Regions from separate parts of the Streptomyces sp. NPDC028635 genome, predicted to be linked through region 1. Evidence: riboswitches for the same ligand, from Rfam matches in the RefSeq annotation. Region 1 holds a riboswitch; each other region holds the start of a gene.

Region 1 (7,026 bases):
GCTGATAGCGATCGTCGCCAACAGCTTCGCGACGAAGTGGATAGCGACGGCGACCGCGGACCCGGCCGGCGCGGACACCCTCGGCGCCACGGTGATAGCGCCGATCGTGGAGGAGTCGGCGAAGGCCGCCGCCGTCCTGCTCGTCTTCCTCTTCCGCAGACGCGACTTCACCGGGCTCGTCGACGGCGTGGTGATAGCGGGTGTCACCGCCACCGGCTTCGCGTTCACCGAGAACATCCTCTACCTCGGCACCGCCTTCGGCACCGACCAGCTCACCGGCGGCCGGGGCATCGCCTCCGTCACCGCGGCGACCTTCTTCGTCCGCGTGATCATGTCGCCGTTCGCGCATCCGCTGTTCACCACCATGACCGGTATCGGCTTCGGCATCGCCGCGCTGTACGGCGAGGGCCGGCGCCTGCGCCGGGTCCTGCTCCCGCTGGGCGGGCTGCTGCTGGCCATGTGCATGCACGCTCTGTGGAACGGCTCGGCGTCCTTCGGTCCGTTCGGCTTCTTCGCCGTGTACGGCGGCTTCATGATGCCCGCGTTCGGGCTGCTGACCTGGCTGGTGATCTGGACCCGGCAGCGGGGGCTGCGCACGATCCGCGAGGAGCTGCCCGCCTATGTCGCCGCGGGCTGGCTCGCGCCCGCCGAGCCGTTCGCGCTCGGCTCGATGCGGGCGCGCCGCATGGCGCGCGAGTACGCCGCGCACCACCTGGGCAAGCCGGGGGCGAAGGAGGTCGGGCGCTACGAGGCGTACGCGACGTCCCTGGCGTTCCTGCGGCACCGGGGCCGCCGCGGCCGCGCCGGCGCCGACTTCGTCGTACGCGAGAGGGAGCTGCTGAACGAGCTGTGGCGGCTGCGGGAGCGGGCCCGGCCGGCGCTGGAGTACGCGGCCCGGGCGGCCGCGCCCCCGGTGCCGGTGATGCTGCCGTGGCCCGCGCACCCGTGGCAGGCCCCCGGGGCGGCGCGGCCGCACCTGCCGTACGCCGGGCACGCGGGGTACGGCGCCCATCCGGCGTACCCGGGCTACCCGGCGTACAACCCCTACCGCTCGTAGAGACGGGCGCCGGGGCATCGGAAGGCTCCGGTCAGAGCGGTCATGTCCTGTTGCAACGCGCCTCGGACCTGATCGACCGTTCCGCACGCGGATCGACCGGAGGTGCGAACACCGCGGCACACGGAAACCGGCAGCCCTGACGTCGGGGGGTTTGCCGTCAGGACCGCCGGGGTTCTGGAGCGGGCCGTGGTGTCAGGGGGTGAGGCCCTTGTCCTGCAGCCACGCCATCGGGTCGATGCCGGAGGCCTGCCCGTCGGGGTGCACCTCCAGGTGCAGGTGCGGGCCGGTGACGTTGCCGGTGGCGCCGACGCGGCCGATGACGTCACCGGTGGCGACCTTCTGCCCGACGCTGACGCTGATCGACGACTGGTGGCAGAACCACAGCTCGGTGCCGTCGTCGAGGGTGAGGATCGTGCGGTAGCCGTAGGAGCCGGCCCAGCCCGCTTCGGTGATGGTGCCGGTGTGGACGGCCTTGATCAGCGTGCCGGTGGGGGCGGCGAAGTCCAGGCCGGTGTGGTAGCCGGAGGACCACATCGAGCCGGCCTGCCCGAAGCGGGAGGTGAGGGTGTAGGAGGAGGTCGGCAGCGCGTACTGCTTGGCCAGTTCGGCCAGGCGCTCGGCCTCGGCCTTCTTCTTCGCCTCCGCCTCCGCCTTCTCCTTCGCGGCGGCGGCCTTGGCGGCGGCCTCCTGCTCGGCCTTGGCGGCGTCCTCGGCGGCCTGCTTGGCCACGGCGGCCTGGGCGGCGGCCTGCGCCTTGACGTCGACCTGCACCTGCTGCGACTCGGCCTGGGCCATGATCCGGTTGCGCAGCGCCTCACCGGCGTCGGAGGTGCCCTGCGCGGTGTCGGCGGAGCTGACGATGTCGCTCAGCGGGGTGGCGGAGCCCTGGGGCGCGGCGTCCTCGTGGTCGGAGATCAGTGAGCCGACCGAGGGCAGGTCGGGCATGGAGATGGAGACCGGCGGCTTGCCGGTCTGCGCGCTGGCCATGCCGCCCGCGCCGACGGCGGCGATGACGCCGACGCCGAGGACGGTGGAGCTGCGGGCGAGTCCGCCGCGCTGCTTGGCGACGCGGTGCCGGCCGCGGACGGGACGGACGGACTCCTCAGTGGGGTTCCACTCCTCCCAAGGGCCCTCGTCGGTGCGGTGGCCGCCGTAGACGAGGGTCTCGGGGCCCTGCTGGCTCGGCACGAACGGGGCTGTCGGGGCAGGCCGGTTGGACGCCACGCGGGCGTACTCCTTTCCTTCCGTTCGCCTACCGGGTTAGCTGACGGGTTCGGAGCAGGAAGGTCTCCTACGCGCGTATACCGGCCGTCGTCGACGGCGGCTGACGCGAGATTCACCCCAAGGTGGTGGTTCCCCGGTTCCCTACGGGATTCGGCGCGTGAGCACGGAGCCGTCTCTTGTGACGGCTGGGACGACCGCGCTGCGTTATCGAACGTTAATAGACCCGGCGGCATGATTCCAAGCCGTTCGTCTTGATCATTAACATTCTCGGCCTGGACTTTCACGCCACGACCGGTGCAAAAGGGGCGACTTGACCGCCCCTCAGGCGTCACGTCCAAAACCTCTTTTTGGTGATGGTGCGTCAATTGTTATGCACAGGGCGGTCATCCACTCACCCACCGTGACCTTCACGGCCGGCGGACGGCCAGCAGCGCCATGTCGTCCGCCATGCCGCCCCCCGAGTGCCGGCGCACATCCTTCGCGACCGCGGCGAGCAGGGCGCCGGGCGCGGTGACGACACGTCCGGCGAGCCGCGTCTCGACGTCGTAGAAGCGGCCATGGCGGTCGCGGCTCTCGGAGAGGCCGTCGGTGTACAGCAGCAGCGTGGCACCGCCGGGGAAGACGACCTCCTCGGCGCGGTCCGGCGACGGGCCCAGCTCGCCCATGCCGAGCGGCAGCGCGTGTTCGGCGGGCAGCAGCGCGCGCAGGGTGCCGTCGGCGTGCAGCAGCACCGGCGGCGGATGACCGCGGTTGAGGACGCGGACGACACCGTCGCCGTGCGGGAGTTCGGCGAGAACGGCGGTGGTGAACCCCTCGAAGGCGTCGAGCCCGTCGCGCCGGGCGCCCTCGCGGGCCAGCGCCCGCTCCAGCCGCTGGGCGACCGCCTCCAGGGTGGCCTCCTGCTCGGCGGCCTCCCGGAACGCCCCGATGACCACGGCCACGGCCGCCACCGCGCCCATGCCCTTGCCGCGCACGTCCCCGACGATCAGGCGGACGCCGTACGGGCTGTCCTGGACGGCGTACAGATCACCGCCGATGAAGGCGTCGGCGCGCGCGGCCTCGTAGCAGGCGGCGATCTGGAACCCGCCGATCTCTTCGGCGGGTTCGGGCAGTACAGCGCGCTGGGCGGCCTCGGCGACCTCGCGCGCGGAGGCGAGCTGCTCGCTGCTGCGGCGCGCGAGGGCGTTGATCAGGACGGCCAGGACGGCGACCGTGGCGACGGTCACCAGCTCGGTGACGGCGTCGGTGTGCCAGACGATGCCGATCGTCAGATGCAGCCCGAGCACGACGACGACGGCGGCGAGCCCGGTGAGCACGGTGCCGCGGCGGCTGTAGAGCGGGGCGGCGACCAGGGGCGCGGCGGTGAAGAAGGGGACCGCCGTGAAGTCGGACGGGGTGCAGTAGTCGTAGACCGCGCCGGCGGCGATGAGCAGCGCCGGCAGGATCCGTACGAAGGTGCGCGCGAGGGAGATCCTCCGGCCCTCCCCGGGCCGCGGTTCCCCACCGTCGCCGGGGACGGGCCCCGGCCCGGGCTCGGGCACGAAGGCATCGGGCAGCCGCAGGGCGGACCGGGAGCCGGGGTCGAGGGCCGGGGCCCCCGGTCCGTCGGCAGGGGGATCGGAGGCGCATCCGCGGGCGGCGGATCCCGTCCCGGCACCGGGAACCCATCCGTCGGCCAGAGAGCCCGCCCCGGCCTCCGGAACACGACCGCCGGCCCGTGGGCCAGCCCCGGCCTCGGGAACGCGCCTGCCGGTCCGGGGGTACGGCCCGTCGTCCGTCACGTCTCCAGGCCGCACCGCTCGTCTCCCACCGTCCCTGTCCGCCGTCGTCCCGCCCGTCCAGGCTTGCCGGTGCGGGCGCGAGCGGCGAGCGGTGAGGGCCGACCGGATGACACCGGGCGCCGGCGAGCCCCGGCGGCGTGCAGCCGGGGGCGGCGAGCCGGCCGGGGGCGGACGGGCCGGCGGCGTGCAGCCGGAAGACGGCGAGCCCCAGCGACGGACAGCCGGGGCGGGCGGCGAGCCCAGCAGTGGAATGCCGGAGGGCTGCGGCCCCAGCGACGGACAGCCGGGGCGGCCCGGTGTCCGACTGCCGAGGGCCGGGCGGCGCCGGGCCCAGCGGCAGAGCGGGCCGAGTGGCAGAGCGGGCCGAGTGGAGAGCGGGCCGAGTGGCAGAAACGAGGCCCACGCGCCGGTCGTGACGTAAAAAACCGAGGGCCGGAAACCTTTCGGCTTCCGGCCCTCGGCCTTCAGTAGCGGGGACAGGATTTGAACCTGCGACCTCTGGGTTATGAGCCCAGCGAGCTACCGAGCTGCTCCACCCCGCGTCGTTGTGTCTCCAGTGTACGTCATCCGCGGGGCCCCCGACGACCACGTTCCTTCGCCACCCCCCGTGCCGCCGCCGAGGCCACCTCCCGTGCCCCCGCAGAGGCCACCCCCCGTGCCACCGCAGAAGCCCCCCCGGCCCCCCGCCGAGGTCAGCCCGCGCTCCGTTCCGCCAGCTCGGCCAGCGGCAGCGTGTGCTGGGTCTGCAGGGCCTTGGCGCGCAGGTAGCGCACGTTGTGCGGGGTGGAGAAGACGCCGGTCGGCACCCGGTCGCGGACGTCGAGCCCCAGGGTGCGCAGCTGGCCGGCCTTGTCCGGGTTGTTGGACAGCAGATCCAGCGACCCGATCCCGAGGGCGGTGAGCATCTGCGCGGCGGCGGTGTAGTCGCGGGCGTCCTCGGGCAGCCCGAGGGCGGCGTTGGCGGCGTAGGTGTCCAGGCCCTGGTCCTGGAGGGCGTAGGCGTCGAGCTTGTTGTAGAGGCCGATGCCGCGCCCTTCCTGACGCAGGTAGAGCAGGACGCCGCCGCGGTCGGCGATGCGTTCGACGGCCTCCCGCAACTGGGGGCCGCAGTCGCAGCGGGCGGAGCCGAAGACGTCACCGGTCAGGCACTCGGAGTGCAGCCGGACGAGCGGGACCGGGCCCGGCTCGCCGAGGACGACGGCCACGTGCTCCTGGCCGTCGGTCAGGCCGTGGAAGGTGACCAGTTCGGCGTCGGCGCGGTAGCCGTCGGCGAAGTGCAGCGGGACCCGGACGCGGGCGCGCGGGGTGGCGGCGGGGACAACGGGGATGTCGGCCATGCGGATGCTCCGGGTTCCGTCCGTCTGCTTCAGATTTGAAGCAGAAGCTCAGACCGGACCCTACTCCTGCTTGAAACTTGAAGCAATACGCCGTCTCGGGGACCCGCCGGGTATGCCGTGACTCACCCGCACGACGGCCCGGACCGCCGGCGCCAGGGCACGTCCTCCGCCTCCGCCCCCTCGAGCGCCCGCGCGATCCCCGCGCAGATCTCCTCCAGCTGTCCGACCTGCTCCGCGCCGAGGTGGTCGAACAGCGCGGTCCGGACCGTCTCCACATGGCCGGGGGCCGCGCGCTCGACATGGGCCAGCCCCTCACCGGTCAGGACGGCGATGCTCCCCCGCTTGTCCGACGGGCAGCTCTCGCGCGCCACCAGCCCGTCCTTCTCCAGCCGCGTCACCGCGTACGTCAGCCGGCTGCGGGTGATCTTCAGCGCCTCCGCGAGATCGGTCATCCGCAGCCGCCGCCCGGGCGCCTCGGACAGAGTGGCCAGGATGGAGTAGTACAGATGCGGCATGCCCGCGTCCTGCTGGAGCTGCCGGTCCAGCGCGTCCTCCAGGAGGTGCGTGGCCGCGAGCCAGGCGCGCCAGGCGCGCTGCTCGTCGGGGGAGAGCCAGCGGGTCGTCATGCCGCCAGTGTAGGTTTGTTTAAAAGTTGAACCAAGCCGTGTCCGCCACCTCACCCGCCGGGGAGCGCGATGCCCCACCCGTACGTCCTGCTGTCCGCGGCCGTCTCCCTCGACGGCTTCCTGGACGACACCGGCCCCGACCGGCTGCTGCTGTCCGGTCCGGCCGACTTCGACCGCGTCGACGAGGTCCGCGCGTCCGTCGACGCGATCCTCATCGGCGCCGGCACCCTGCGCGCCGACAACCCGCGGCTGCTGGTCAACTCGCCCGAGCGGCGGGCGGCCCGCGTGGCGGCCGGCCTCGCGGAGTACCCCCTGAAGGTCACCGTCTCCGCCTCCGGCGACCTGGACCCGGCGGCCCACTTCTGGCACACCGGCGGCGAGAAGATCCTCTACACGACGCGGGCAGGCGCCGAACGGGCGAGCCGGGCCGGCATCCGCGCGGACATCGTCGCCCTCGGCGACGACCTGGACTGGCCCTCCCTCCTCGGCCATCTGCACGACGCCCGGGGCGTGCGGCGCCTGATGGTCGAGGGCGGCGGCACGATCCACACCCAGCTGCTCCAGCAGCAGCTGGCGGACGAACTCCAGCTGGTCCTGTCCCCGCTCCTCGTCGGCGACCCCGGCGCCCCCCGCCTCTTCGGGCCGGGCGCCTACCAGAAGGGCCGTCTGCGCCTGCTGCAGACGCGGCAGATCGAGGACGTCGTCCTCATGCGCTACGCGCCCACCGCCCCCGGCACGGGTACCGGCGCCGCCCCCGCCGACCGCCACTGGCTGCGCCTGGCGTGCGAGCTGGCGGAGCGCTGCCCGCCGTCCGCCACGGCGTTCAGCGTCGGCGCGGTGGTCGTCGCGGCCGACGGCACCGAACTGGCCCGCGGCCACTCCCGCGAGGCCGGTGACCCCACGGTGCACGCCGAGGAAGCGGCCCTCGCGAAGATCCCGTCGGACGATGCCCGCCTGCCCACCGCCACGGTGTACTCCAGCCTGGAGCCCTGCACCCGGCG
Region 2 (7,026 bases), on a different contig from region 1:
CCCTGGTAATGCGCGTAGACCGCCTGATCGGCGAGTGCCGCCTGGTCGGCGATGGAGATGCCGGCCCGCCGTGCGTTGCGCAACGCGTTGATCGCCAGGTTGGTCAGCAGGGAGGCCTCGATGCCCTCCCCCATGCCGTTGGTGACGTAGAGCATGAGGCGGTCCGCGGTCAGGGACCAGTCGAAGTTGTCCCCGAAGATCGCGTAGGCGGGCTCCAGCTGCGCGCCCAGTTCGTACTCCGGGCGGGCGCAGGAGCGTCCGGGCAGCAGCTGCCACTGCATCTCCGCGGCCAGGGTGAGCCGGTCCTTGCGGCGTGCCTGCAGGTACAGGTCGGTGTCCCGCTCGGCCACGATCACCTCGTGCGCGAGGACCTCGGCGATCTCCGCGAGTTCCGCGAGGCACTCCTTGACGTGCCCGCCGTCCGGCAGGGTGACCGACAGCACGCCGAGCCGGTCGCCCCGCACGGTGACCGGCAGGTGGACCCGTGCCAGGCCTTCGTCGAGCGTCTCCACGAAGGCCTGCTGGGCTCCGAACGCGCGGCCGGCCGGGCTGTTGTGCACCGACACCGGCTCCAGGGTGTGCGGCAGCACCGACACCGGCTGCAGCACGGTGAGGCTGTAGTCGGCCATCAACAGCTCGACGGACTCCGCCGCGTACTGCTCCAGCAGTACACGACGGACGGCGTCGAGCAGCTCGTGCGGAGCCGCCGTACGTACAGCGCGTTCAGCGACCACGAATCTCTTCACGATGTAAAAAACACCAATCCTTTGCCGGTGGGATACCGGACATCACTCGGGGACTTCGGTCGTGCCATCCGTCTACCCGGTTGCCGGGTCATCAGTAGCCGACCCGCTCGCCTAGTACGCTGGCTGCCGTCCCAGCGCCTACGAGAGTGTGATCGTGACGTCCTTCCGCGCCCGCCCGCAGCCCGACGAGGTCGCGCGGGTGACCTCCACGGCCGCGGAGCTGCTGGAAGTGGTCTGGGGCCGGGCCTCCACCGCGCCCGCCTCCGCGTCCCAGCTGCGTGTGCTGCTCATCCTCGAGCACCACGAGGGCATCAATCTGCGCACCCTCGCCGACTCCCTGGCCTCCACGCCTCCCTCGACCAGCCGGCTGTGCGACCGGCTGCAGGCGGCCGGCTTCGTCGACCGCGAGACCAGCCCCGCCGACCGGCGCGAGGTACGCCTGCACCTGAGCAGTCGCGGCCGCGCCTTCCTCGCCGACCTGCGTGAGCGCAGACAGCGAGAGCTGCAGGCCGTACTGGACGTGATGCCCGCGGCGAAGCGTGCGGCCCTCCTGGAGGGCCTGGAGGCCTTCTGCGACGCCGTTGCCACGCAGATAGGCCATGACGCGGGCGAGGCCGACGCCGACAGCCGGTCCGCCTGAGACGGAAAGCGCGGCTCCGGGTCCGCCGGCGCCCACCGGCGCGGGCCGCCGGCGCACGGAACAGCGCCCGCCCACCGGAACATCCCAGATCCTTCCCGCGCACGTATGACACGGCTACTTTGTTGCCTCACGACTATTATTGTCAAACGGCAACAGTCAGGGGCGCCCACCACGAGGGCTCCGGTGCGGGCCGTGCCCCGAGGACAGGGCCGGGCGTTCGCGGTATGCGGCCCCGTGCGCTGCACTAGGGTGAACAGCCGTGGCGAGAGTGCGGTTGAGCGTGGCGGAGCGGCGGGAGGAGATCCTGCGGGCGGCCGTGGAGCAGATCGAGGAGCGGGGCGTGGCGGCGGTGCGGATCGCCGACGTCGCCCAGGCGCTCGGCGTGAGCAACGCGCTGGTGCTGTACCACTTCTCCACCAAGGAGAAGCTGGTCGCGGCGGCCTTCGCCTACGCCGCCGAGGCCGACCTCGCGCGCCTGCGGGAGCTGCTCGGCCGCCGTACCACCGCGCTGCGCCGGTTGCGCGCGGCGGTGCGCTGGTACGCGCCGACGGGACAGGCCAAGGGCTGGCGGCTGTGGATCGAGGGCTGGTCGGCGGCCCTGCGCGAGCCGCCGCTGCGCGAGGTGGGCCGCGCCCTGGACCGGCAGTGGAAGGCGGCGCTCGCCGAGGTCGTCGCGGAGGGGGTGGCCGCGGGCGAGTTCACCTGTCCCGATCCGGCCGCCGCCGCGCTGCGGCTGACCGCTCTGCTGGACGGGCTCGCGGTGCAGCTGACCGCGTACGGCGGCACGGTCTCCAGGATCCGGGCGCAGGAGTGGGTCGATGAGGCGCTGGCCCGTGAACTCGGGCTGACCCGGGAGGCGTTGCTGACGCAGGGACGGTGAGCGACACCGCCCCGGGGGCGCCGCCGGGCGGTCCGCTGCCGCCTCGTAGAGTCCCGGGGTGGACCAACTGCACACATCTGACCCCTCGTTGCCCATGCTGACCCAGCCGCAGGCCGCGTGGCTGCGCTCCCTCGCCGTCGACCACCTGCGCGCCCGCCACGGTGACGACGTCGTCGTCTCCGGCGCGGACCTCCTGCACGACGGGCGCCGCAGCCCGCTCACGACGCTGGCCCAGCGCTGCCGTGACGTGCCCGGGGAACACTGGCCGGAGCTGGTACGGCAGCACTTCGCGCGCCTGGAGAACGCCTCGCGGGGCGACGAGAGCGCCGAGGAGCTGCTGCGCGGGACGCGGCTGCGGCTGCTGCCCGACGACGCGTTCCCCCAAGGAGGCGGCGGGCAACTTCCGTTACGTGCGTCCGGTCGCCGAGGGACTCCTCGCGGCCCTCGCCCTGGACACCGACGACTCGGTGCGCGTCCTGCACGACGGCGACGTGGCCCGGGCGGGCGCCGATCGGCTGTGGGCGGCGGGCCGGGCCAACCTGCTCGCGGAGCCCGTGCGGCACGAGGAGGTGCGCACCGCGTCGGGGGCGGTGCTGCACTCGGTCCACGGCGACTCGCACTTCGTCGCCGGCAAGGCGCTGGTGCTGCCGGAGCTGGTGCGGGAGGTGACCGGCCGGGACCTGCCGGAGGCCGGCGCGCTGGTGGCCGTACCGACACGGCATCTGCTGGCGTTCCATCCGATCGTGGACGGCACGGTCGTGGACGCGGTCAACGACCTGGGCGCCTACGCGCTGGGCGCCTGCCAGGACGGGCCGGGCTCGCTGACCCCGCGGCTGTACTGGTGGCACCGCGGACGGCTGGTGTGTCTCACGCACATCGACGACCGGACGCGCTCGCTGTCCGTGCAGGCCCCGAAGGAGCTGCTGGACCTGATGAAGGGGCTGCGCGGCGCCCCGAAGCCCTCCCCCTTCGCCGCGGCGCTCGCGCACGCCCACGCCCAGGCCGCCGACGACCCCACCGCGGGGACGCTGCAGAGCTGGGAGGCATGGGTGCGCGCCATGCAGGAGGGCACCGCGCTGTTCGCCACGCCCGAGGCTCCGCAGGGCGACGGGCGGGCCTGGCTGGAGGCGTTCTGGCTGGCGCTGGTGTGCCGGGAGGGCGAGCGGCTGACGCGGCTGAGCCAGGTGCCGGTGGAGGCGCTGCGCCGGGCCGGTGACGCGGACGACTACCTCTTCCACTGGATCGGCACCCTGCAGGCCTTCATCGGGCGGCGCCCCATGGACGAGGTCGCCGACCGGCTGATCGCCACGATCCAGGCGTCCGACCCGCAGGTGGCGACCCGTACGCCGGACGACTTGCTGAACCTGGTCGACTACCAGCCGATCGCGCTGTTCCACCGGTTCATCGCACGCGACGAGGAGAAGTTCGCGGCCGCCCTCACCGAGGCGCTCGCGCACCACGCCCGTTACTGGCAGGGCTCCGGCGACCCGCGTGCCCAGGTCGCCCTGGGCCCGCTGGCACTCGCCTGCGTGGCCCACGACTCGGGCTTCCCGGTGGACACCTCGTCGCCGTACGTGCCCAGGCATCTCGTCCTGGGTTCCTGGTACGGGGAGTTCCCGACCTGACGGCGGGCGAGGGGCGGTCGCGGTACGGCACCGCCCCTCGCGGCGCGGCTCAGGCGACGGCTGCGATGCGCATCTTGATGTCGTCCGGGGACAGGGTGCCCTTGGCCGTCACATGGTCGCCGGAGGACTCGCCGCGCAGACGCCGCCCGATCCACGGCACCAGGTACTCGCGCGCCCAGTGCACGTCGTCGCGCCGCACCTCGAGCGTGCCGCGCGGCGGCAGCGGCGGCCAGGGCTGCTCGGGATCGGCCGGGATCCTCAGGCCGAGCGCCTGGCCGGCCCGCAGCGCCACACGCGTGTGCCCCTCGGGCGACAGGTGCAGCCGGTCGCCGTCCCAGGCGCGCCGGTCCTGCACGGACTTCAGCGACCACAGGTCGAGCACCGGGCAGCCGTAACGGTCGGCGATCGCCCGGACGTGCCCGTTGTAGGTGGCGATCTTGCCGCGCAGATGCTTGAGCAGCGGGACCCCCCGGGTGTCGAAGCCGGTCGTCACCATGACCGTGCCGGCCACGGCGGCGAGCTGCGCGACCGCCCTCTCGAACCGCTCGGCGACCTCGTCGGGGTCGGTGCCGGGGCGGATGATGTCGTTGCCGCCGGCACAGAACGACACGAGATCGGGGGCGAGTTCGACGGCCCTCGGGACCTGGTCGGCCACGATCTGGTCGAGGAGTTTGCCGCGCACCGCGAGGTTCGTGTAGGTGAAGTCTCCCTCGGGCCGCCGGTCGGCGAGGAGTACGGCGAAACGGTCGGCCCAGCCCACGAACTGCCCGTCGGGGCCGGGGTCACCGACGCCCTCGGTGAAGCTGTCCCCCACCGCCACGTACGACCCGATCACTGCTCTGCTGTCACTCTTCGAATCGTCTGCCACGGCAGACCATGATTCACCCTGCAATGTGACCTACGCGACCGTAGGCAGGGGTTGACGGTCGGTGAGATAAGCCACTTCAGGTGTCCGGCCCCGTCGGGAATAAGCGCCCCGGCCGTGAGGGCCGCGTGACGGCCGTGAGACGCCGGCCGCACCGGGCACGGAAGGCCGGGCACACCGAAGGCCGGACACCCGTGGGTCGGGGTCCGGCCTTGGTGGCGTGTCAGACGGGTGGCCGCCGGGGCGGCGCGGGGTCAGCCGACGGTGACGCCGTGGGCGCGCAGGTAGGCGACCGGGTCCACGTCGGAGCCGTAGTCCGGCGTGGTGCGGATCTCGAAGTGCAGGTGCGGGCCGGTCACGTTGCCGGTCGCGCCGGACAGGCCGAGCTGCTGACCCGCGGTGACGCTCTGACCGGCCGAGACGGAGATCTGCGACAGGTGCGCGTACTGGGCGTAGTAGCCGTCGTTCAGCTTGATGACGACCTGGTTGCCGTAGGCGCCACCCCAGCCGGCGGAGACGACGGTGCCCGCGCCGACGGCCTTGACGGTGGTGCCGGTCGGGACGACGAAGTCGACACCGGTGTGGTAGCCGCTGGCCCACATGCTGCCGGGGGTGTGGTACGCGGTGCCGATGGTGGCGCCGCTGACCGGAAGGGTGAAGCCGGCGGCGGTGCTCGCCGACCGGGCCGGCTCGGCCTTCGCGGGCTCGGCGGCCTTGGCGGCGGGCTTGTGCGCGGGCGCCTCGCTCTTGTGCGACGGCGCGGCCTTGTGCGCCACGGCGGCCTTCTTGCCGAGGGTCAGCTTCAGACCGGGGTGGATGAGCGACGGGTCGCTGCCGACGGCCTCGCGGTTGTCCTCGTAGAGCTTCTTCCAGCCGCCGGCGACGTGCTGCTCGTTCGCGATCTTCGACAGGTAGTCGCCGGACTTGACCGTGTAGACGCGCACGCCGGACCGCGGCGCCTTCTTCTCGGCGGACGGCAGGCTCTGGACGGCCTTGCCGGACACCGACTGGGCGGCGGTCTGCGGCGTGGCGGCGTGCGCACCGGCGGCGCCCATGAGCGGCAGCGCGAGGGCGGCGCCACCGGTGCCGGCGACGGCGAGGGTGCGGGCGAAACGCTGGGACTTCGGACGACGGTGCTTACCCTTTGCGGGCATGGCGCTTTTCCTCTCCGGCGCCTGCGAGGTGAGCTGTCGGGTTCGGGCTGGAGATGCCCGGCCGCGCTGGGCGCGGCTTCACCCCAGAGCCGTTCCGGGAACCGGAACAGGCGGTCGTACCTGTGGGTCCCCCGCTCCTGCCGTACGTCGGGTGGGTGGGTGCGGTGCGCCGGACGGCGGCAGGATTCGGCGTCCGTCCGGATTCGGTGGGGAACGTAAGCGAGCAAGACGCACGGGGACAAGCGAAAGGTTGCGTGAACGGGCGTTTCTCGTGATCCACTACCGGAACACGCCGTCACACTGCGTGCATTCGATCTGCTGTCCGTACGTCAATTCACCGGGAAATACGCCTCCATTACGTGGACATGACGTACGACGGACGGTCACCGTTATGACCCTCCTCACGCCACCCGCCCCCAGGGACCCTCAATTCATTGCGAGTTGGAAGGAAGGCGCCAATTCGGGCAGAAAGCCCAGATGCGACGTGGATGGATATCCGTCCCATTCGACCGCCGTCGCCGGGGGGCGGGGACAACCGGTTGCCCCGGGAATCCATGTCGTATCGTCGAAGGGCACCCGTCGGCCATTCGAGCCGCGTCGGCGGGTACGAGCGGGAGGAGCCCTTCGTGACGCAGCAGGTGCCGTCGACCGAACCCGAGCTGACCGGAGTGCGCAACTTCCGAGACGTGGGCGGGCTGCCCACGGTCGACGGACGGCGGGTGCGGCACGGCGTACTGTTCCGCAGCGGCCACCTCGCCCACGCCACGGCCGAGGACGCGGCGTACCTGTCCTCCCTGGGGCTGCACACGATCTTCGACTTCCGCAACGCGGCCGACCAGAAGCTCGAGGGCCCGGACGTCGAGCTGCCGGGCGTGCGCAACGTCAACCTGCCGCTGTCGGACCCGGCGGACGGCGCGGAGTTCTGGAAGATGGTCCGCGACGGGGATCTCGACCAGCTGCGCGGCATCCTCGCCGACGGCAAGGGCGCGAACCGGATGATCGCCTCCTACCGCACGATCATCAAGGAGCGCACCGGCGAGCACTCCCGGGTGCTGCACGCGCTCGCCGAGGACAACGTCCCGGCCCTGATGCACTGCGCCGCGGGCAAGGACCGCG
Region 3 (7,026 bases), on a different contig from region 1:
GCTGTGGGCCCTCAGCTATTACCCGCACCCGTACCGCTATCTGCCCGCCGAGATACGCCACTACCTGGTCCGCCGGGTCCTCGGACCGCTCGGCGCCTGGTGGCTGCGTGAGCGCTTCGCGGGAAAGGTGCAGGTCAGCGAGGTGCAGCGGATCGTGCGGGCGGAGTCGACGGGCGAGGGCGCCACCCTCACCGTGCGCAGTCACGCCGGCCGCACCGAGCGGCTGGCCGCCGACCACGTCATCGCGGCCACCGGCTACCGGGTGAACCTCGCCGCCATGGACTTCCTCGGCCACGGGCTGCGCACCGCGCTCGCCGTCAGCCGCGGCACCCCGAGGCTCGGCGCCGGGTACGTCTCGTCGGTCCCCGGCCTGTACTTCACGGGTCTGCCGGCGGCCGGATCGTACGGCCCGGTGATGCGGTTCGTGTGCGGCACGGAGTTCGCCTCGCCACGGCTGGCCCGGCATCTGGTGGCGGCGCACGGCTGAGGGGACGGCGGACCCGCGCGGAGCGGCGGCGGCCCTGTGCGGGGGCCGGACGGAGCGGCGTAACGAGTGGTGAACGGGTGACCTGCGGGGTCCGTATTCTCTGATCATGGCCGCACCCCTCGCATATGCCCTCATCGCCACTGACCTGGACGGAACGCTGCTGCGCGGCGACGACACGCTGTCCGACCGGTCCCGGGCCGCGCTCGCGCGGGTGGCGAACGCCGGCGCCCGCCACCTGGTGGTGACGGGCCGCCCGGCGCCCCGGGTGCGGCCGCTGCTGGAGGACCTCGGCTGCACGGGGCTCGCGGTGTGCGGCCAGGGCGCGCAGGTGTACGACGCGGGGGCCGGCCGTCTGCTGTGGTCGGTGACGCTCGACCGGGAGCTGGCCGAGACCGCGCTCGGCAAGATCGAGGCCGAGGTGGGGGAGGTGTACGCCGCGGTCGACCAGGACGGCGTGGACGGGCTGACGCTGATCGAGCCCGGCTACCGGATGCCGCACCCGACGTTGCCGGCGGTGCGGGTCGGGCGGCGCGACGATCTGTGGGGCGAGCCGATCAGCAAGGTGCTGCTGCGCCATCCCGAGCTGTCCGACGACGAACTGGCGGCGACGGCGCGCGCGGTGGTCGGTTCCCTCGCGACGGTGACCATGTCGGGGCCGGGGACCGTGGAACTGCAGCCGTGCGGCGTCACCAAGGCGACGGGGCTCGCGCTGGCGGCCGACCATCTCGGCCTCGGCCCCGAGCGGGCGCTCGCGTTCGGGGACATGCCGAACGACATCCCGATGTTCGCCTGGGCCGCCCGGGGGGTGGCCATGGCCAACGCCCATGCGGAGCTGAAGGCCGTGGCCGACGAGGTCACCTTGTCGAACGAGGACGACGGCATCGCCGTCGTCCTCGAACGACTCTTCCCGTGAGGCAGCGACTCACGGCTTCTCGCGTGGGGTGGTGGCTCAGTACGCGCTGAAGACGTTGTCGATCGAGCCGTAGCGGGCGGCCGCGTAGTTGCAGGCAGCGGTGATGTTGGCGATCGGGTCGTACGGGTCCATGGAGGTGCCGGACACGTGGTAGGCGAGGAACGTCGGGTCGATCACCTGGAGCAGGCCCTTGGACGGGGTGCCGGCGGCCGCGTTGGAGTCCCACAGGTTGATGGCGGCGGGGTTGCCGGAGGACTCGCGGATGATGTTGCGGTAGATCCCGTCGTAGGTGCCCGGGATGCCGTGCCGGGACATGATGTCCAGCGACTGGCGGATCCAGCCGTCGAGGTTGTTCGGGTAGACCGAGTTGGCGGCCGTGATCACGGTGGCGCTGGTCGCCGGGGTGGCGGCGGAGGCGCTGGTGGCGCCGAAGAGCGGCAGCGCGAGGGCGGCGGCACCGGTGCCGGCGACGGCGAGGGTGCGGACGAGGCGGGACGTGCGGGTGCGGCGGTGCTGACCGGCAGCAGACATGACGAAGTTCCTCTCCCACGCCTGCGAGGTGAGCTGTCGGGTTCGGGCTGGAGATGCCCGGCCGGCCGCGGTTGCGGCACGGCTTCACCCCAAGCCGGTCCGGGGCGTCGTCGGGGTGACGACGTCCGGCTCGGCGACTTACCTGGGTCCCCCGCTCCTGCCGTACACGGATGAGTTGGTCCGATGGTGGATGCCGGACGGCGGCAGGATTGGGCGTCCATCCGACAGGCCGGGAAGTTATGCGAGAGCTGATGCCGGGAACAAGTACCGGTTTCACCTAATGCCCTGGTTGACCTTGGTCCGGGGTGTTTGGGGGGCTTGATCCTTTGTGATCGGCAAGGCTCAACTCGCTTGTGGGGACTGGCGAAACCCGGGGCAGACGGAGAGAAGGCCGGTGAGGGCGGCGCGTGACCCAATTCACTGGTGTCACACGGGAAACACATTTGGTACTAAGGCGGCCAAGGTGAATCGGCTGATTAATTACGGCAAAACGGGCAGTCGGGTCGTGTTGTGGCGCGCTGTGACGGGGTGCCTCACGGAGGGTGGGGGATGGTCTTCGCGGCACGCGCGTGGTTGATATCGGTACTTTTCGGCCGATCAGATTTGATCGATAAACATATCGGGCGTGATCCGATACCACCTGGCCTGTAACCGTGGGCGCTATCGGTGATCGAAACGTGACCGGATACGCTGACTTGAGTGATGTCAGCGACCTATCGACAAACCGTGTAATCGCCTACCGGCACCAGCAGACAGGAGACCCCTCGTGACCGTCGTCGGGCCGTTCGGGCTTAGCGTGCGGGACCAGGCTCTCGAGGCCGATGTCCAGGCCGGATTGGCGGCTGTCGAGGAAGGGCTGCTCGAGGCCACCAAGAGCGAGGTTCCCTTCATCACGGAGGCCGCGCAGCACCTGGTGCGGGCGGGCGGGAAGCGGTTCCGGCCGCTGCTCGCGATGCTGGCGGCGCAGTTCGGTGATCCGTATGCGCCGGGTGTGGTGCCGTCGGCGGTCGTGGTCGAGCTGACCCACCTCGCGACGCTGTACCACGACGACGTCATGGACGAGGCCGCCGTACGGCGCGGGGTGCCCAGCGCGAACACGCGGTGGGGCAACTCGGTCGCCGTACTGACCGGCGACTTCCTCTTCGCGCGGGCCTCGCAGATCCTCGCCGACCTCGGTCCCGAGGCGGTGCGGGTTCAGGCGCTGGCGTTCGAGCGGCTGGTCACCGGGCAGATCCTGGAGACCGCGGGGCCGCAGGACGGGCGCGACCCGGTCGACCACTACCTCGAGGTGCTCGGCGGCAAGACCGGATCGCTGGTGGCGGTGTCGTGCCGGTTCGGCGCGATGATGTCCGGCGCCGACGAGACGGTCGTGGACGTGCTGACCCAGTACGGCGAGCGGCTGGGTGTCGCCTTCCAGCTGGCCGACGACGTGCTCGACATCGCCTCCGACTCGCACGAGTCCGGCAAGACGCCGGGCACGGATCTTCGCGAGGGCATTCCTACGCTGCCGGTGCTGCGGCTGCGGGAGCAGGCCGAGCGGCTGGGGCTGCCGGAGGACCGGGCGCTGTGCGAGCTGCTGGACTCCGATCTGAGCGACGACGCGCGACACGCGGAGGCGCTGACCGCGCTGCGCGCGCACCCCGCGCTGGAGCAGGCGCGGCGCGACACCGTCCGCTACGCCGAGGAGGCGCGTGCGGCGCTGGCTCCGCTGCGGGAGTGCGGCGCCAAGGCGGCGCTGATGGAGTTGTGCGACGCGGTGGTGCACCGGGCGGGCTGACCGCAGCCGCCCGGGCGGTTCCGCCTCGCGGGCGCGGCGTGCCCACCCCCGGATGGACACCTCCTCCTGGCGTGAGCGCACCCTCGGTGGAGCCGTCGCCACACCCCGGCTGGAGACCTCCCCCTGGCGTGACCGCACCCCCGGGTTGACCTACCGCCGCACCACGGCTCGGGTGGACACCTCCTCCCGGCGCATCCGCACCCCCGGGTGGGGCCCAGCTGCTCGTTCCCGTGGCTCTCCGGTCCCCCACCTCCCCTACGGGTAGGGCGACCTGAGCCCCCGCCATGTCATACCCCAGCAGTACACGCAGTTGCGTCCGTGGAGTGACGCTTCCCGGCGGCCGATTTGGTCTCATGGAAAGCACGGAAGACACCACTCCTCACCGATTCGGGTGAGAATGGCGGCTTGGGGTGGGGCCCGCCGGGAGCACGCGCCGGGGGTCACGGGAAGGACAGCCGCCGCCGACGACGGAGGTAGCGCACACATGGCACCGTATGGAAGCGATGACAGGGCGACGGCCGTGCAGGAGCCCGGCTCGTCGGGCGGGGGGCGTCGCAGGGCCGCGCGGTACGTCGTGCCCGCGACCGTCGTGGGCGTGGCCGCCGCGACGATCGGGATCGTCCCCGCGCTCGCCAGCTCGGGCGACCCGGATCTGCCGAAGATCACCGCGCAGCAGCTCATCGAGAAGATCGCGGCGTCGGACGGCCGGCAGATGTCGGGCACCGTGCGGATCACCACCGACCTCGGGCTGCCCGACGTAGGCGGGCTCGCGGGCGGTCTCGGCGGGAAGGCGGGCGGCTCCGGTGACGGCTCGGCCGCCGATCCGTCCGCCAAGATCACCGAACTCGCCACCGGTTCGCACACGTTGCGGGTCGCGGCCGACGGTCCGGACCGGCAGAAGGTGTCGGTGCTGGAGGACGCCGCCGAGTACAGCCTGATCCACAACGGCAAGGACGTCTGGGGTTACGACAGCAAGTCCAACGAGGTGTACCACGCCACCTCGGACGCCACCGGCGAGGACCAGGGCAAGGACCAGCGCAAGGACACGCGGGGCACGGACGACTTCTCCGGCACCCCCAAGGACTTCGCCGAGCAGGCCCTCAAGGCCGTCGACTCCACGACCGCCGTCACGGTGGACGGCACCGCCCAGGTCGCCGGCCGCGACGCCTACAAGCTGCTGATCAAGCCCAAGCAGTCCGGCAGCACGGTCGGCGGGATCACCATCGCCGTGGACGCGAAGACCGGCGTGCCGCTGAAGTTCACCCTGACCCCGAAGAGCGGCGGCGCAGCCGTGGTCGACGCCGGCTTCACGCACGTCAGCTTCGCCCGACCGGCCGCCTCCACCTTCGACTTCACCCCGCCCAAGGGGGCCAAGGTCACCGAGGGCGGCGACCGTGAGCACGCCAAGGGCGATCGCCCCCACGGCGACGGTCCGCTGAAGGGCGGGCTCCCCGAGCACCTCCTGCCCGTGCCGGGCGGGGCGCCGGGCAAGGGGCTCGGCGGAGCCAAGGTCCTCGGTGAGGGCTGGAACGCCATCGCGGTCCTCGACACCGGCGCCAAGGGCGGTGTGCCCTCCGGCAGCGAGGTCGGCGGCGACCTCGGCGGCTTCCTGGACTCGCTCGGCGACAAGGTCTCGGGCAAGTTCGGCAAGGGCACGGTGTTCTCCACCCGCCTGGTGAACGCCCTGATCACCGACGACGGCAAGGTCTACGTCGGCGCGGTCACCAAGGACGCCCTGGTGAAGGCCGCCGACGCGGGCAGGTAAGCCGGCGGGAGACACCGCCGGCCCACGGGAGACGATCGGGGAGCCGATGGACGCAGCGCCCGCCGCGCGGGGTGAGCAGGAGCCGGAGGACGAGTACGTCATCCACACCCGCGCCCTCACCAAGCGTTACCGCGGCGGGCAGCTCGCCGTGGACGGCCTGGACCTGACCGTCCCGGCGGGCAGCGTCTTCGGCTTCCTCGGTCCGAACGGGTCGGGCAAGACCACCACCATCCGCATGCTGATGGGCCTGATCGAGCCGACCTCCGGCGCCGCGCGGGTGCTCGGGCAGCCGATGCCCCGGGCCGCCCGCTCGGTACTGCCGCAGGTGGGCGCGCTGATCGAAGGGCCCGCGCTGTACGGCTTCCTCTCCGGCCGGGACAACCTGCTGCGCTACGACGCCGCCGACCCGACCGCCGACCCGCGCACCCGGCGCACCCGCGTCGCCACGGCGCTGGAGCGGGTGGGGCTGACGGCGGCCGCCGGAAAGAAGGCGCGGGCGTACTCGCTCGGGATGAAGCAGCGGCTGGGGCTCGCCGCCGCGCTGCTCCAGCCCCGGCGCCTGCTCGTGCTGGACGAGCCGACCAACGGGCTCGACCCGCAGGGCATGCGCGAGATCCGGGCGCTCGTGCGGGAGCTGGCCTCGGACGGCACGACCGTCTTCCTCTCCTCGCACCTCCTCGACGAGATCGAGCAGGTGTGCACGCACGCCGCGGTGATGGCGCGCGGCCGGCTCGTCGTCCAGGGCGCGGTCGCCGACCTGGCGGCGCGGGCCCGCGGACGGCTGGTGGTGACGACGCCGGACGTCTCCGACGCGGCCAGGGTGCTGAAAGAACGGGGCGTCGGGGACGTCGTCGTGGCGGAGGACCGGGTGACGGGCGAGCCGCCGGAGTCGGAACCGGCCGACCTCAACGCCGCGTTGGTCGCGGCGGGGATACGAGTGCGGGGCTTCGGCGTGGAACGGGCCTCGCTGGAGGACGTGTTCGTGGCGCTGACGGGGGAGGGCTTCGATGTCGCCGGCTGACACCAGCAGCACGACCGCCGTCACCGCGGGCGGTGGCACCGCCTTTGGTCCGGCCCGTGCGGTACGGCTCCTGTGGACCCTGGGGCTCTTCCGCAGCGAACTGCTGATCACTCTGCGGCGCTGGCGCACGCTCGCGCTGCTGGGAGTGCTGGCCGCGGTGCCCGTCCTGGTCGGGATCGCCGTGCGGATCGAGACGGGGGACGGCTCGTCGTCGGGGTCCGGCGGCGGGGGACCGGCGTTCATCTCACAGGTCACCAACAACGGCCTGTTCCTCGTCTTCACCGCGCTCGCCGCGACCCTGCCGTTCTTCCTGCCGATGGCGGTCGGTGTGGTCGCGGGCGACGCCGTCGCCGGCGAGGCCGGCGCGGGCACCCTGCGCTATCTCCTGGTCGCGCCGGCCGGGCGTACGCGGCTGCTGCTCGCCAAGTACACGACGGTGATGGCCTTCTGTCTGCTCGCCACTCTCGTCGTCGCGGTGTCGGCGCTGCTGGTCGGGGCCCTGCTGTTCCCGCTCGGCGATCTGACGACCATC

What was found. A riboswitch is a leader RNA that binds a small molecule or an ion and turns the genes downstream of it on or off. The one in region 1 is predicted to bind cyclic di-AMP.
Region 2: another riboswitch for cyclic di-AMP. It lies ahead of AB0E88_RS14185 (LysM peptidoglycan-binding domain-containing M23 family metallopeptidase); the one in region 1 lies ahead of AB0E88_RS28600 (M23 family metallopeptidase).
Region 3: another riboswitch for cyclic di-AMP. It lies ahead of AB0E88_RS16960 (transglycosylase SLT domain-containing protein); the one in region 1 lies ahead of AB0E88_RS28600 (M23 family metallopeptidase).

The regions. Positions count from the first base shown of each region.
Region 1 covers NZ_JBEZWX010000035.1:55,132-62,157, reverse strand. The annotation lists gene AB0E88_RS28605 (PrsW family intramembrane metalloprotease) at 1-1,057, shown strand, start outside; gene AB0E88_RS28600 (M23 family metallopeptidase) at 1,250-2,281, opposite strand; cyclic di-AMP (ydaO/yuaA leader) riboswitch at 2,293-2,447, opposite strand; gene AB0E88_RS28595 (PP2C family protein-serine/threonine phosphatase) at 2,689-3,822, opposite strand; tRNA gene AB0E88_RS28590 (tRNA-Met) at 4,531-4,604, opposite strand; gene ribA (GTP cyclohydrolase II) at 4,755-5,399, opposite strand; gene AB0E88_RS28580 (MarR family transcriptional regulator) at 5,522-6,025, opposite strand; gene AB0E88_RS28575 (dihydrofolate reductase family protein) at 6,095-7,026, shown strand, end outside.
Region 2 covers NZ_JBEZWX010000010.1:190,797-197,822, forward strand. The annotation lists gene AB0E88_RS14160 (PP2C family protein-serine/threonine phosphatase) at 1-734, opposite strand, end outside; gene AB0E88_RS14165 (MarR family transcriptional regulator) at 895-1,386, shown strand; gene AB0E88_RS14170 (TetR/AcrR family transcriptional regulator) at 1,646-2,266, shown strand; gene AB0E88_RS14175 (immunity 49 family protein) at 2,677-3,891, shown strand; gene AB0E88_RS14180 (SGNH/GDSL hydrolase family protein) at 3,941-4,726, opposite strand; gene AB0E88_RS14185 (LysM peptidoglycan-binding domain-containing M23 family metallopeptidase) at 5,011-5,910, opposite strand; cyclic di-AMP (ydaO/yuaA leader) riboswitch at 5,916-6,112, opposite strand; gene AB0E88_RS14190 (tyrosine-protein phosphatase) at 6,537-7,026, shown strand, end outside.
Region 3 covers NZ_JBEZWX010000013.1:112,214-119,239, reverse strand. The annotation lists gene AB0E88_RS16970 (FAD-dependent oxidoreductase) at 1-487, shown strand, start outside; gene AB0E88_RS16965 (HAD family hydrolase) at 594-1,400, shown strand; gene AB0E88_RS16960 (transglycosylase SLT domain-containing protein) at 1,437-1,931, opposite strand; cyclic di-AMP (ydaO/yuaA leader) riboswitch at 1,937-2,119, opposite strand; gene AB0E88_RS16955 (polyprenyl synthetase family protein) at 2,698-3,708, shown strand; gene AB0E88_RS16950 (DUF2092 domain-containing protein) at 4,193-5,473, shown strand; gene AB0E88_RS16945 (ABC transporter ATP-binding protein) at 5,520-6,494, shown strand; gene AB0E88_RS16940 (ABC transporter permease) at 6,481-7,026, shown strand, end outside.